One region of the Micromonospora sp. NPDC049900 genome, then DNA from elsewhere that is predicted to be linked to it. Evidence: predicted binding sites of a transcription regulator. Region 1 holds the regulator's gene; the other holds the start of a gene.
The links. The regulator HspR, encoded in region 1, represses chaperone genes until heat shock. The targets are predictions, from matches to a motif close to TTGAGTNNNNNNNACTCAA.
Positions count from the first base shown of each region.

Region 2: lon (endopeptidase La) is a predicted target of HspR. The motif match lies at 1,993-2,011, and genes of this name have one in related genera.

Region 1 is NZ_JBITKM010000010.1:183,441-190,450, reverse strand. It holds gene clpB (ATP-dependent chaperone ClpB) at 1-752, opposite strand, end outside; gene ACIBMZ_RS21955 (winged helix-turn-helix domain-containing protein) at 1,027-1,269, shown strand; gene ACIBMZ_RS21950 (hypothetical protein) at 1,276-2,391, opposite strand; gene ACIBMZ_RS21945 (hypothetical protein) at 2,423-2,575, shown strand; gene ACIBMZ_RS21940 (cation:proton antiporter) at 2,583-3,791, shown strand; gene ACIBMZ_RS21935 (hypothetical protein) at 3,979-4,407, shown strand; gene ACIBMZ_RS21930 (hypothetical protein) at 4,682-4,954, opposite strand; gene ACIBMZ_RS21925 (heat shock protein transcriptional repressor HspR) at 5,113-5,550, opposite strand; gene dnaJ (molecular chaperone DnaJ) at 5,579-6,757, opposite strand; gene grpE (nucleotide exchange factor GrpE) at 6,843-7,010, opposite strand, start outside.
Region 2 is NZ_JBITKM010000007.1:124,173-131,182, reverse strand. It holds gene ACIBMZ_RS17890 (hypothetical protein) at 84-1,349, shown strand; gene ACIBMZ_RS17885 (Lsr2 family protein) at 1,423-1,767, opposite strand; gene lon (endopeptidase La) at 2,035-4,371, shown strand; gene ACIBMZ_RS17875 (DEAD/DEAH box helicase) at 4,573-6,270, opposite strand; gene ACIBMZ_RS17870 (hypothetical protein) at 6,375-7,010, opposite strand, start outside.

The DNA.
Region 1 (7,010 bases):
GCACCGGCGACCATCGCGCCGAGGTCGAGCGAGACGAGCTTCTTGTCCCGCAGCGACTCGGGTACGTCACCGGCGACGATCCGCTGGGCCAGGCCCTCGACGATCGCGGTCTTGCCGACACCGGGCTCGCCGATCAGCACCGGGTTGTTCTTGGTACGCCGGGACAGCACCTGGATCACCCGGCGGATCTCGGAGTCCCGCCCGATCACCGGGTCGATCTTGCCGTCCCGCGCGCTGGCGGTCAGGTCGACGCCGTACTTGGCCAGCGCCTGGTAGGTCTGCTCCGGGTCGGCGGTGGTCACCCGGCGGTCCCCGCCACGCACCGTGGGGAATGCGGCGACCAGGGTCTCCTCGGTGGCACCGGCGGACTTGAGCGCACCGGAGACGGCACCGCCGACCCGGGCCAGCCCGGCCAGCAGGTGTTCGGTGGAGGTGTACTCGTCGCCGAGCGGCCGGGCGATCTGCTCGGCGGCCCCGATGGCGTTGACGAACTCGCGGGCCAGGGTGGGCTCCGCGATGCTGGAGCCGCGCGCGGCGGGCAGCGCGTCGAGGGCCCGCTGTGCGGCCCGGCGCAGCTCGGCGGGGTCGGCCCCGACGGCGCGCAGCAGGCCCGCAGCGGTCGAACCCTCGGTGTCCAGCAGCGACAGCAGCAGGTGCCACGGCTCCACGGTGGCGTGCCCGCGCTGGTTGGCCAGGGCGACGGCACCGGTGATGGTCTCGCGGCTCTTGGTGGTGAGGCGTTCGGTGTTCATGGGCTCCCCTGGATCGGTGTGTCCACTGGTACCGACAGAACCAGAGTTGAGCCTATTCCGCTCAACCCTAGGGGTGTGACATACGCCACTCCTCAGCCCGGTGGGCGCCGGGCGCTGCTCACGTCCTGAACCGCCGCCGCTGGGCAACGTGTTCCGGGAGCACTGTCGAGCTGAACCGTCTGTGCCGTCAACGCGGCGTCTTCGTGACCGACAAACAGTAGGTCCTGGGACGGGATGCCCTTGGAGGGATCGGCGCCTACCAGGAGTTGCTGCCATGCCCCGAGTTTCCGACCGCCAGCGCATCGCACAGGACATCCGAGACAAGATCCGCTCTGGGGACTACTCGCCCGGAGCCAAGTTGCCGTCCCTGCGTGAGATGACCGCGCACTACGGCGTCTCGGCAGAACCAGTGCGGTCCGCCCTCCTGATTCTGCAGGCCGAGGGCCTGATCGAAGGCCACCAGGGCAAGGGCACGTACGTCCGCAAGCCATCCGAGCAGGACCCGAGCGTTTCCTGACGCCGGTCACTCCGTCTCGATGGTCACCGCAGTCCAGACGTGGTCGCCGATGAAGCCCGTGCCGAGCAGGACGCCCTCCGGCCCTGTGGCGAAGGCCGTGCCGTCGGGCAGCATCCGCAGGTGATGTTCGTCGGTCAGCGGCCAGGGCAGATCGACGTACTGGCCGCCGACCAGCGCGCCCGCACCTCGCGGGCTGAGCACCGCCACCACTCCGTCACTCAGCGGGACGGCCTGTCCCGTCTCCGGGCACCCCTCGGCAGACACCTTCTCCCAGGCGGGACCATGCCGCCACAATGCCGGAAACCCGATGCGATCGGGCCGCTCGCCGACCAGCCACAGAGCACTCTGTACGCGCACCACCCGGAGCACACCCACTGCACCGTCGAACTCCACCGAGGTCGGCCGCCAACTCCGTCCCTCGTCGATGGAGATCGCCGCGTACGGCCGGCCGTCATCGTCGGCTCCGGCGGCCACCAACGGCCCTGAGTTTTCCTTCCTGTTGAACTGCCAGTCAGTCTCCACCACCGATTGCACCACCGGCAGCTTCGGCTGGACAGGCAGCGGGCGGAGTGTGCGTCCCGTCCAGCGGCCGACCTTTCCCGAGCTCTCGATGAGCTGGAAGCGACCCTGGGCCGCCTGCCACTCCCGGGGCGGGGCCTCACCGGGGGTGTGCCGGAAGGTGTCTCCGCGATCGGTGGACGTCCACCACCCGACCTTCGGGGCGTACAGGGCCAGGATGCCTTCGGCGGTGTAGAGCTGCCGGACGTCGCCGTCCCGCTGCTGGGTGGTGTCCGGCTGCGGGTGGCGCAGTTGCTGCCAGGACCGGCCGCCGTCGCGGGTCGACCAGAGCAGGGCCGGGCAGTCCCGACCGGGCGTCTGGTCGTCGCAGGAGGCGAAGAGGGCGTATCCGTTCTCGGCGTCGACGAACTCGATGACCGGCTGGGCGTACCGCTGCGGGACGGCCAGACGGGTGGTGCGAGTCTCCGCGACCCGCGCCGGAGCGGGGGTGACCTGCGAGGGTTCGGGGGCTGGGGCGCTGCGCCGGATGTCCCCGATCGAGCATCCCGCCAGCAGCGTGAACACCGGGAGAACGGCCAGGCAACGAGTTCGTCGGGCGGTCATGCGGCCTCCGTCGCGAGAGTAGCCTGAGCCCGTGCGAGCACGCGTCGAACAGACCGCTCAACCGAGCACCGGCGTACGCCACGACATGATGACGGAATTCGGCCGCCCGTTGGGGGCACCCTCCCGCCGCAGGGACGTCCTCGGCGCGTCCCGGTCGCCCGCCGTACGCGCACCGGCCGCCTGAGCCTCGGATGCACGACTTCACCAACCTGCTGATCCAGGTCGGCGCGCTGCTGTTCCTGCTCGGGCTGCTCGGTCGGCTCGGCCGGCGGATCGGGCTGTCGCCGATTCCGCTCTACCTGCTGGCCGGTCTGGTCCTCGGCCACGGCGGCGTGCTGGAGTTGCACGCCAGCGAGGAGTTCTTCGCGATCGGCGCGGAGATCGGCGTGATCCTGCTACTGCTGATGCTCGGCCTGGAGTACTCGGCCGACGAGCTGGTCGGCAACCTGCGGTCGGCCGCACCGGCCGGGGCGCTCGACGCGGTGCTCAACGCGCTGCCGGGTGCGGCGTTCGCGCTGCTGCTCGGCTGGGGCTGGGTGGCGGCGGTGGTGCTCGGCGGGATCACCTGGATCTCGTCCTCCGGCGTGATCGCCAAGATCCTGTCCGACCTGGGCCGCCTCGGCAACCGGGAGACGCCGGTGGTCCTGTCGGTGCTGGTGGTCGAGGATCTCGCGATGGCGTTCTATCTGCCACTGGTGACCGCGTTGCTGGCCGGGGTCGGGCTGGTCAAGGGTGGGGTCGCGCTCGGCGTCGCCGTCCTGACGGTGGTCGTCGTGCTGGTGGTGGCGCTCCGATACGGGGATCTCGTCTCCCGGGCCATGTCCGTCGACCACCCCGAGTCGCTGCTGCTGGGCGTGCTCGGCCTGACCCTGCTGGTCGCCGGGGTCGCCGCGAAACTCCAGGTGTCGGCGGCGGTCGGTGCCTTCCTGGTCGGCATCGCGCTCTCCGGGCCGGTGGCCCACCACGCCACCGAACTGCTGACGCCCCTGCGGGACCTCTTCGCCGCCGTCTTCTTCGTCTTCTTCGGGCTCGCCACCGACCCTCGGCACATCCCACCGGTGCTGCTGCCCGCGGTACTGCTCGCGCTGGTCACCATCGCCACCAAGACGTCGACCGGCTACCTGGCCGCGAGGCGGGTCGGCATCACCGAACCGGGACGGTGGCGGGCCGGGTTGACCCTGGTGCCGCGAGGGGAGTTCTCCATCGTCATCGCCGGCCTCGCGGTGAGCGCCGGCAGCGTTTCGCCGAAACTGGCCGCTTTGGCCGCCACGTACGTATTGATCACGGTGGTGACCGGGCCCATGCTGGCCCGACTGCCCGATGCCGTCTGGTTCAAGCGCTGGTCGCGGCGACGGGCGGCAGCGCAGGCAGCCGGGGCGGCAACCCCGGATAGACCATGAGCGGTGACCATGACCTGACTGAAAGTGATCGTCGGCCGTCCGGGCCACCCCGGCCAGGCAACCGATGCCGAATTGCTTTCCGTAGGGGCTACCCGTACTCACGGGTACCGCGTTACCGTTTCGCCCCAGCAGCCGGGGTTCGCGGGGGGCGGACGCCTCGGCGCCGACGCGAGTAGAAGGTTGGCCGGTGAGCGTGCAGGAATCAACGTTCCACGGCTTCGCCAACCCCGTCGACCCGAGTCCGGCGGAGTTGCGATCGTGGGCGTACCAGCCCGACTCGGTGCCGTTGACGTCCATGCCACCCGACTGGGACCTGCTCGTCTCCGGCGACCGCCTGATCATGACGTTGTTCGACCTGGCGATGGACGCGCACTGCCCGGCCCGCAGGTTCGCGCTGCACTGCCTCTACATCTACGCCGCCGACGGGATCCGGACGAACTTCCGGGCCCACCCGAAGCGACGCTTCCGCAAACTGGTCGACCAGGCCGAGCGCAACGGCGACGAGATGATGCGCACCTGGGCGCACAACAGCCGGGTGCTGCTGTCCCGGCCGGAGCTGTTCGTGTATCGCGAGTGGTGCGAGGGTGGGTTGGTGCGCGAGGGGCGGCGGCTTTAGCGCTTGCTGTGGGGGGTGTGGCCCTACCGTTGCTGTGGGGGTGTGGCCCTACCGTGCCCGGCTCCGGGCGGTCAGGCTTGATCCCTGCGCCGGGCACGGTAGGGCCACACCTGACTGGCGGACGTGTCGTCGCCTGCCGGCCTCGGGAGGGTTGACGTCTGTCGGGGGGCCGGGCGGGGGTGCCGCTTGCGGTAGGCGAAGTGCCGTTACGTGCGGTGGGACGGGGACGGGCCGGGAACCCCCGTGGCTCCCGGCCCGTACGTCTTGTTGATCCTCAGCGGGGTTGGCCGCCGTGTTCCCGGCGGTGCTGGTCGGTCCGTACCCGGCCGGCGCCGTGACCGGCTCGACCCTGACCCGGGCCGGCGGACCGGCCGTCCGACGGGGCCGGGCCGGAGGATCGGGCCCCCTGGCCACTGAACCGGCCGCTGCGGATCTGGTCGGCGAAGCGCCCCTTGGTGATCCGGTCGAACCTCCGTTGGACGTTCTCGGACAACCGGTCGAGCCGACGTTCCGCCTGTTCGGCCACCTTCTTCGCCGCGTCCGTCATGGCTCCCCCCGCCAGCGTAGAAGTCCGAATTGAGTTGTTTGAACCTGATTTTCAGGGTAGCGGAGACGGGCGCGGGACGGGGTGGATTCGGCAGGTCCGGCCTGCGGACACGAGACGGCCCCGGCGCGGTCTTCACCGCACCGGGGCCGGATCGATCGTCAGCGGCCGGGGCTGCGTCGGGGACGCCAGACCACCAGCGCCGTCGAGGTCTGGTTGGTCGGCACCAGGTCACGCCCGGGGAAGCGGGCCAGCGACTCCAGCTCGGCGATCCGGCGGTACGCGGCCTCCAGCTCGGCCTCCAACTGGGCGACCCGCTGCTGTGCCTGCTCGAACAGCCGCTCCAAGCCGATGATCCGCTTGATCCCGGCCAGGTTCACGCCGTCGTCCTGGCTGAGCCGCTGCACCTCGCGCAGCAGGACCACGTCCCGCACGCTGTAGCGGCGACCGCCCCCGGCCGCCCGGCCGGCCTGCACCAGGCCCAGCCGGTCGTACTGCCGCAACGTCTGCGGGTGCATCCCCGCCATCCGCGCCGCGACCGAGATCATCAGCACCTTGGCCTCGTAGGTGGGGTCATCCGAACCGACGAATCCGTCCATCCCGTTCACCTCCGCACCGGTTCACCGATCATCCGCTCCGACGCACCCGCGCGTCGAGATGTTCCCGCGCCGCCGGCGAGGTCTGCGCGGCGAACGTCTCCAGGGCCGCGCGTGCCTCGTCGGAGACCCGGGCCGGCACCACCACGTCGAGCGTGACGAGCAGGTCCCCGGTCTGGCCGTCCCGACGGCTCACACCCTTGCCCCGGGCCCGCAGGATCCGCCCGCTCGGCGTACCCGCCGGCACCCGCAGGGTCACCGCGCCGTCGAGCGTCGGCACCCGCAGATCGGTGCCGAGCACCGCCTCGGCGAAGGTGATCGGCACGGTCAGCGTGAGGTCGTCGCCGGAGCGCCCGAACAGGTCGTCCGGCCGCACCTTGACGTGCACGAACAGGTCACCCGCCGGGCCGCCACGCTCGCCCGGCTCGCCCCGGCCCGCCAGTCGGATCCGCTGCCCGTCGGCCACCCCGGCCGGGAAACGGACGTTGAGCGTACGGGCCTTGGTCACCCCGCCCGTGCCCTGGCACTCGGGGCACTTCTCGTCGACCACGGTCCCGGCGCTCTGGCAGTTGCGGCAGGGCTCGGCGAGGCTGAACGAACCCTGGTTCCGGTGGGTCACCCCGGCACCGTGGCAGACCGGGCAGGTCCTCGGCACCGTGCCCGGCTTCGCACCGTTGCCGTGGCAGGTGTCGCAAACCCCGGGTGCCCGCAGCGTCAGCGGCAGGGTCACCCCGCGTACGGCGTCGTCGAAGTCGAGCGCCACCTCGGTCTCGATGTCGCGACCCCGGGCCGGACCGGTGGCACCTCCACCACCCGCGCCGCCCGAAAAGATCGAGCTGAACAGGTCCGAGATGCCGCCCCCGGCGAACCGGCCACCACCGGCCGACTGCGCGCTGCCGAACAGGTCGGAGACGTCGAACGGCATGCCACCGGGTTGGCCACCCGGGCGGGCGCCGCGCCGGAACGCGCCCGAGCCGAACAGCGAGCGCATCTCGTCGTACTCGCGGCGCTTGGCGTCGTCACCGAGCACCGCGTACGCCTCGGAGACCGACTTGAAGCGCTCCTCGGCCTTGGGGTCGCCCGGGTTGTGGTCCGGGTGCGACTCCCGGGCGAGTTTCCGGTACACCTTCTTGATCTCGTCAGCGGAGGCGGTCTTCGCCACGCCCAGGACCGCGTAGTAGTCCTTCTCGATCCAGTCCTTGGAACTCAACCGTCCACCTCCTCCCCACCTCCGGCTCCGGGCCGTCCCGCCCGCCGGAGTTCGGCGGGTGGAACGGCCCGGTCACCGTCGTGCACTATTCCGGGTCGGCGACCGCGACCATCGCGGGCCGCAACAGCCGCTCACCGATCTGGTAGCCCCGACGCATCACCTGCACGCAGGTGGGCTCGGTGACGTCGGCCGAGGTCTGGTGCGCCACGGCCTCGTGCAGCGTCGGGTCGAACGGGTCGCCCTGCTCGCCGAA
Region 2 (7,010 bases), on a different contig from region 1:
GCCTCCGTCGAGCGCGCCACCACGATTCCGTTCGGTCCGTCGAGTCACGCGTCAGGTACCGGATCGAGAAGGAGAGCAATTCGATGCGCAGGTCCACCCGGTCACGCAGACCATCAGGTAACACGCGGACCAAACGACTTCTGGCCGTTGGTGCCACGCTCGCCGTCTTCGGTGGCGTGGTCGCCGTTACCCAGATCTCGTCGGCCGGTGACCGACGGCCGAACAAGCAGCAGACCCGCCCGATCTCGGCAGAGTGTGTGGAGCCCAGCCCGGGTGCGACCGCGCCGACCGCCCGTGGCGCCACCACCACCCGTACCTTCCAGAACGGTCGGTGGGTGACCAACCACTGGGGTGACGGGCAGCAGTCCGTCGAGGAGTGCCAGGAGACCCGCAGCGGTAACGGTGGCGCGACCACCGGTGCCTTCGCCGTGGCCTGTCCCGACGTGGTCAGCCGCCTGCCGCAGGTGCCCGACCGCGCCCGCGCCGAAGTGGACCGCAACCTGGCCCTGCTGCAGACCCAGATCACCGAGGCCGACCAGCGCCTGGCCGCCGAGGGCAACAAGGGACAGGCGTTCATCCGCAACGCGATCCTCGACCCGCTGGCCAGCAAGCGGCGGGCCACGCTCGACCGGATCACCATCGCCATCGACCGCTTCGGCCCCCGGCCGCGTGGCCTCGCCGGTCTGGCCGCCTGCCAGGTGCAGCCGGTGAACAACAACAACGGTGGGAACAACGGCGGCAACAACCCCAACAACGGCGGGGGCAACAACAACGGCGGCAACAACGGCGGGGGCAACAACAACGGCCTCGACGTGCTGGCCAACAACTGCAACAACAGCCAGCTCCAGCCGCACGACGGCTTCCAGAACGGCAACCGCTGCATCAGCACCGCCTTCGGTGAGGTCGGCGCCGCGGCGAACAACCCGTCGCTGCTGATCACCGAGTTCCCGCAGCAGATCAACCGCAACGAGGGCTTCTCGCTGCGGGTCAGCACCCGCAACCTGGTCCGGGACCGCTTCCTCCCGGCCGGTCAGGGTGGCTACTACCTGGAGAGCTCGCTGCTCAACGGTGAGGGTCTGACCCGTGGTCACTTCCACACCGCGTGCCGGATGCTGAACAACACCGACGAGGCGCCGGCAGCCGATCCGGTCCCGGCCTTCTTCGTGGCCACCGAGGACGGCGGCGGCGGTCGCCAGCCGGACAGCGTGGTCATCCAGATCCCGGGTCTGCCGGACTCCGGCACCGCGCAGTGCGCGGTCTGGGCCGGTGACGGTTCGCACCGCATCCCGATGTCGGAGCGGGCCAACCAGACCCCCGCCTTCGACGCGGTGCGGATCCAGGTCAACTGACCCGAAACGACACGCGGGCCGTCCGGAACCAGGTTCCGGACGGCCCGCGGCGTTTGTGTGGCGGGGCTGCTGTTCAGCGGTTCTTGTACGCCTCGACCACCTCGACCGGGATACGACCCCGCTCGGAAATCTTGTAGCCGTTGCTGACCGCCCATTCCCGGATCGCGCGGTTCTGCTCGCGGTTCATTCCGGGTGCCGCAGCGGTGACGCGACGCGGTCCGCGACCGGTGTCGGCGCTGCCGCGTCCGAGCCGCCGACCCGCATTGATAAACGGATCCAGCGCCTTGCGCAGGACTCCCGCGTTCTCGTCGGAGACGTCGATGGTGTAGCTCACGCCATCCAGGCTGAACTCGACCGTGCGATCGGCCTTTCCGCCGTCGAGGTCGTCAGTCAGCACCGTGATTACTTTTCTCGCCATCGTCGATTACTCCCTGTGTCTGGCGGGGTGTGGTCAAAGTTTGACTCATCGCCCGGCAATTGCGCAACAAAAGCCCCTCCTTACCGGCTCTCGCGTTTTGCGCCGCGCGTAAATCCCGATTACCCGGCGTTCCCGCCGTCGGTACGGATGTGTCGGCGGCGCATCCGGCCAAGGGGGCGTTCGTGTGCTGGGTCACACCGTGGAACAACGACGACCCGCCTCGACTTGAGTCAGACACGCTCAACTCAATGCGATAGCAGGTGTTCGATGGCAACTCTTCCGGTACTTCCACTGACCGACGCGGTACTGCTGCCCGGCATGGTCATCCCGGTGACCCTCGACCCGACCACCCAGGCCGCGGTCGACGCGGCCCGCACCACCGGCGACCGCAGGCTGCTCGCCGTGCCCCGCCTCGACGGCGAGTACGGCTCCGTCGGCGCGGTCGCCACCATCGAGAAGGTCGGCCGGCTGCCCAGCGGCGAGCCCGCCGCCGTCGTCCGTGGCCTCGCCCGCGCCCGCATCGGCTCCGGGGTGCCCGGGCCCGGCGCGGCCCTCTGGGTCGAGGCGACCGAGATCGACGAGCCCGCCCCGGCCGGCCGGGCACGGGAACTGGCCCGCGAGTACCGCGCCCTGGTGACCTCCGTGCTCCAGCAGCGCGGCGCATGGCAGGTCATCGACGCGATGGAACGGATGACCGACCTCTCCGAGCTGGCCGACTCGGCGGGCTACGCACCCTGGCTCACCCTGGCGCAGAAGACCGAACTGCTCGCCGCGCCGGACGTCACCGCCCGGCTGGAACTGCTCGTCGGCTGGGTCAAGGACCACCTCGCCGAGCAGGAGGTCACCGAGCAGATCAACTCCGACGTCCGCGAGGGGTTGGAGAAGACGCAGCGGGAGTTCCTGCTGCGCCAGCAACTCGCCGCGATCCGCAAGGAACTCGGCGAGGACGCCCCGGACGGCTCCGCCGACTACCGGTCCCGCGTCGAGTCCGCCGACCTGCCCGAGAAGGTACGCGAGGCGGCACTGCGCGAGGTCGGCAAGCTGGAGCGGGCCAGTGACGCCTCCCCGGAGGCGGGCTGGATCCGTACCTGGCTCGACACGGTGCTGGAGATGCCGTGGAGCACGCGTACCGAGGACAACACCGACCTGGCGGCGGCGCGGGCCGTGCTCGACGCCGACCACGCCGGGCTGGCCGACGTGAAGGACCGCATCCTGGAGTACCTGGCGGTGCGCAACCGGCGGGCCGACCGCAACCTCGGTGTGGTCGGCGGTCGCGGCTCCGGCGCGGTGCTGGCCCTGGCGGGTCCGCCCGGAGTCGGCAAGACCAGCCTCGGCGAGTCCGTCGCCCGGGCGCTCGGCCGCAGGTTCGTCCGGGTCTCCCTGGGCGGTGTCCGCGACGAGGCCGAGATCCGGGGCCACCGGCGCACCTACGTCGGCGCGCTGCCCGGACGGATCGTGCGGGCGCTGCGCGAGGCCGGCTCGATGAACCCGGTGGTGCTGCTCGACGAGGTCGACAAGCTTTCCGTCGGGTACGCCGGCGACCCGGCCGCCGCCCTGCTGGAGGTGCTCGACCCCGCCCAGAACCACACCTTCCGGGACCACTACCTGGAGGTCGACCTCGACCTGTCCGACGTGCTGTTCCTCGCCACCGCCAACGTGGTGGAGGCGATCCCCGGCCCCCTGCTGGACCGGATGGAACTGGTCACGCTGGACGGCTACACCGAGGACGAGAAGGTGGCCATCGCCCGGGACCACCTGCTGCCCCGGCAGCGGGAACGGGCCGGGCTGACCGCCGACGAGGTCGACGTCGACGCACCGGCGCTGGCCAAGATCGCGGGGGAGTACACCCGGGAGGCCGGCGTACGGCAACTGGAACGGGCGCTGGCGAAGGTCATGCGCAAGGTCGCGGTGGCGCTCACCGACGACCCGACGCCGGTCCGCGTCGGTGCCGACGACCTGACCCGCTACCTCGGGCGGCCCAAGCACACGCCGGAGTCGGCGGAGCGGACGGCGGTGCCCGGCGTGGCCACCGGCCTGGCGGTCACCGGAGCCGGCGGCGACGTGCTGTTCATCGAGGCGACCAGCATGGACGGCGAACCGGGGCTGACCCTGACCGGCCAACTCGGCGACGTGATGAAGGAGTCGGCGCACATCGCCCTCTCCTACCTGCGCGCCAACGGCCGTCGGCTCGGCCTGGACCCGAACGCCCTCGCCGGGCGGCGGATCCACCTGCACGTCCCGGCGGGCGCGGTGCCCAAGGACGGCCCCAGCGCCGGTATCACGATGGTCACCGCGTTGGCCTCGCTGGCCAGCGGCCGACCGGTCCGCCCCGAGTTCGGGATGACCGGCGAGGTGACGCTCTCCGGCCGGGTGCTGCCCATCGGCGGGGTGAAGCAGAAGCTGCTCGCCGCGCACCGGGCCGGTCTGACCGAGGTGATCATCCCGGCCCGTAACGAGCCGGACCTCGACGACCTGCCCACCGAGGTCCGCGAGGCGCTGACCGTGCACACGCTCGCCGACGTGGCCGACGTACTCGCCCTGGCGCTGCGCCCGGCCGAGATCGACCCGGCGGCGTTGGACGGCGAGGCGCTCGCCGCCGCGTGAGGGGCTGGATGAAAGGAGGGGGCCCTTGCTGACGCCTGCGGTAGAGCAGGGGTCCCCTGTTCACACCAGGCACCGCCGACCGGCGCCATCCCGTGCGGGGTGGCGCCGGTCGCCGTACACGGGCGCGTGCCGCGTGAGGAAGGGCCCCCTGCTATGCCGCGGGCGTTAGCAGGGGGCCCTTCCTTACGACGAAACGAAGCCTCAGCGGCGCTCGTCGCGGTCGCGGCGTACGGTGGCCTTTCGGCCCTTGATGGTGCTGCCGCGCAGCCCGGCGATCACCTCGTCGGCCACCCCGTTGGGCACCTCGACCAGGGAGAACCGGTCGGCGATCTCGATCGAGCCGATGTCCCGCCCCCGGATGCCGGTCTCCCCGGTGATCGCACCCACCAGGTCCTGCGGCCGGACCCCGGCGCGTCGGCCCAGCCCGATGAAGACCTGGGTGGTGCCGCCGGTGCGGGGCCGTGCCGGCCGTCGGTCACCCCGAGCGTCCTGGCCGGGCCGGGTGTCACGGGTCGGGCGGACCGCCACCTGCGGGATCTCCTCCTCGGCCTCGTCGGAGCCGGGCAGGGTCGCCTCGTGGGACAGTTTCACCGCGGCGAGCGCCACCTCCATCAGGTCGAACTCGTCGCTGAGCGTCTCCACGATGACCCGGAACGGCTCCAGGTCGTCCTCCAACAGGCTCTCCCGCAGTGCCGCCTGGGTCAGCTCCAGGCGGCGGGTACGCAGGTCGGCGACCGTGGGGATCTTGTCGATCGTGATGCGTTGGCCGGTGACCCGTTCGATGGTCTTGAGCATCCGGTGTTCGCGGGGCTCGGCCAGGGTGATCGCCACGCCCTCTCGGCCGGCGCGACCGACCCGGCCGATGCGGTGCACGTACGACTCGGGAGCCGACGGCACGTCGTAGTTGACCACGTGGCTGAGCTGCTCGACGTCCAGTCCCCGGGCGGCGACGTCGGTGGCCACCAACAGGTCGGCGGTGCCGGAGCGCAGCCGGCCCATCACCCGGTCCCGCTGTTCCTGGCTCATCCCGCCGTGCAGGGCCTCGGCCCGGTAGCCGCGTCCGTTCATCGTCTCGGTGAGCCGGTCGACCTCCTCCCGGCTGCGGCAGAAGACGATCGCCGCGGTGGGCGACTCGACGTCCAGCACCCGGCCCAGCGCCGCCGGCTTGTGCGCCCGCGCCACCAGGTACGCGCTCTGGCGTACCCGGGGCGCCGTACCGGCCACCGGCTGCTCGCGGGCGATGAGGATGCGGACCGGGTCGGTCAGGTGCGCCTGGGCCATGCCCTCGATACGCGACGGCATGGTCGCCGAGAAGAGCACCGTCTGGCGCTGCGCGGGCGCGTGCTCCAGGATCGCCTCGATGTCCTCGGCGAATCCCATGTCCAGCATCTCGTCGGCCTCGTCGAGGACCACGGTGGCCAGGTTGCCCAGCCGTAACGTGCCCCGGGCGATGTGGTCCAGGGCCCGGCCGGGAGTGGCCACCACCACGTCCACGCCGAGGTCCAGCGCCCGCAGTTGGCGGCCGATCGGCTGTCCGCCGTAGATCGGCAGCACCCGCGCGCCGAGGTCCTTGCCGTACCGGTGGAACGCCTCGGACACCTGCACGGCGAGTTCCCGGGTGGGCACCAGCACCAACGCCAGCGGCTCACCGCCAGGCCGGTCGGTCGGCATCCGGTGCAGCAGGGGCAGCGCGAACGCGGCCGTCTTGCCCGTACCCGTGGCTGCCTGCCCGAGCAGGTCACGGCCGGTCAGCAGGGTCGGGATGGCCTCCCGCTGGATCGGCGTCGGCTCCTCGTAGCCGAGTGCGGACAGCGCGGCGAGCAGTTCTGGCCGCAGGCCGAGGTCCGTGAAGGCGGGCGGATCCATGGTCGCGTCGGGCGGTACGGGCGTGGAACTCATGGGTCAAGCCTTTCATCACGCCCACCCGGCCGCTGCGGCGACCACCGGCAACACGCGGGCGGGGCCCGCCGCAGGGTGGCGACGGGCCCCACGGAGGCGGTCGGCTACGCGGTGACCAGCGCCAGGATGATGGTGATCCCGAGGACCGCGTCGATCACGCCGCACCACTGGGCGTAGGCGCGGGGCACCACCTGGCCGGTCCGGTGATGGATCACGTCCCAGCCCACGTGGGCCAGCCAGCCGATCGCGACCAGCCACTGCCCGGCCAGGCCGCCGACGATCACGGCGAGCAGCGCCAGGCCGGACCAGCCGGCCAGGCCGGCGAGCTGGAGCCGGAGCGCACCCGGTACGCCCCACTGCCGTCGGACGGTACCGATGATCAGATACCCGGCCGGCAGGACCAGCAGCGTGTACGCGGCCAGCGGTACGGGTGAGCTCCAGTTGTCGGCGGTCATCAGCAGCGCCAGCCCGGCCGGCCAGCGCTGTGCCACCGCCCGTGCCCACGGGTGTCGCGGCGCGGCGCGGTTCGGGTGGTGCACGGCGTACTCGGCCCGACGCCGCAGCACCGCCGCCACCATCGCCGGCACCATCAGCACGTGCGTGCCCATCATCAGGGCGTCGCCGTCGAGCAGCCCGGCCCGGTACGGCACCAGCAGCACCAGCACGGGCACGTACATGGCCAGGACCATCTCGCCGACGGCCGGGCCGGAGTGGCCCCGGTACCACATCCAGACCGCCAT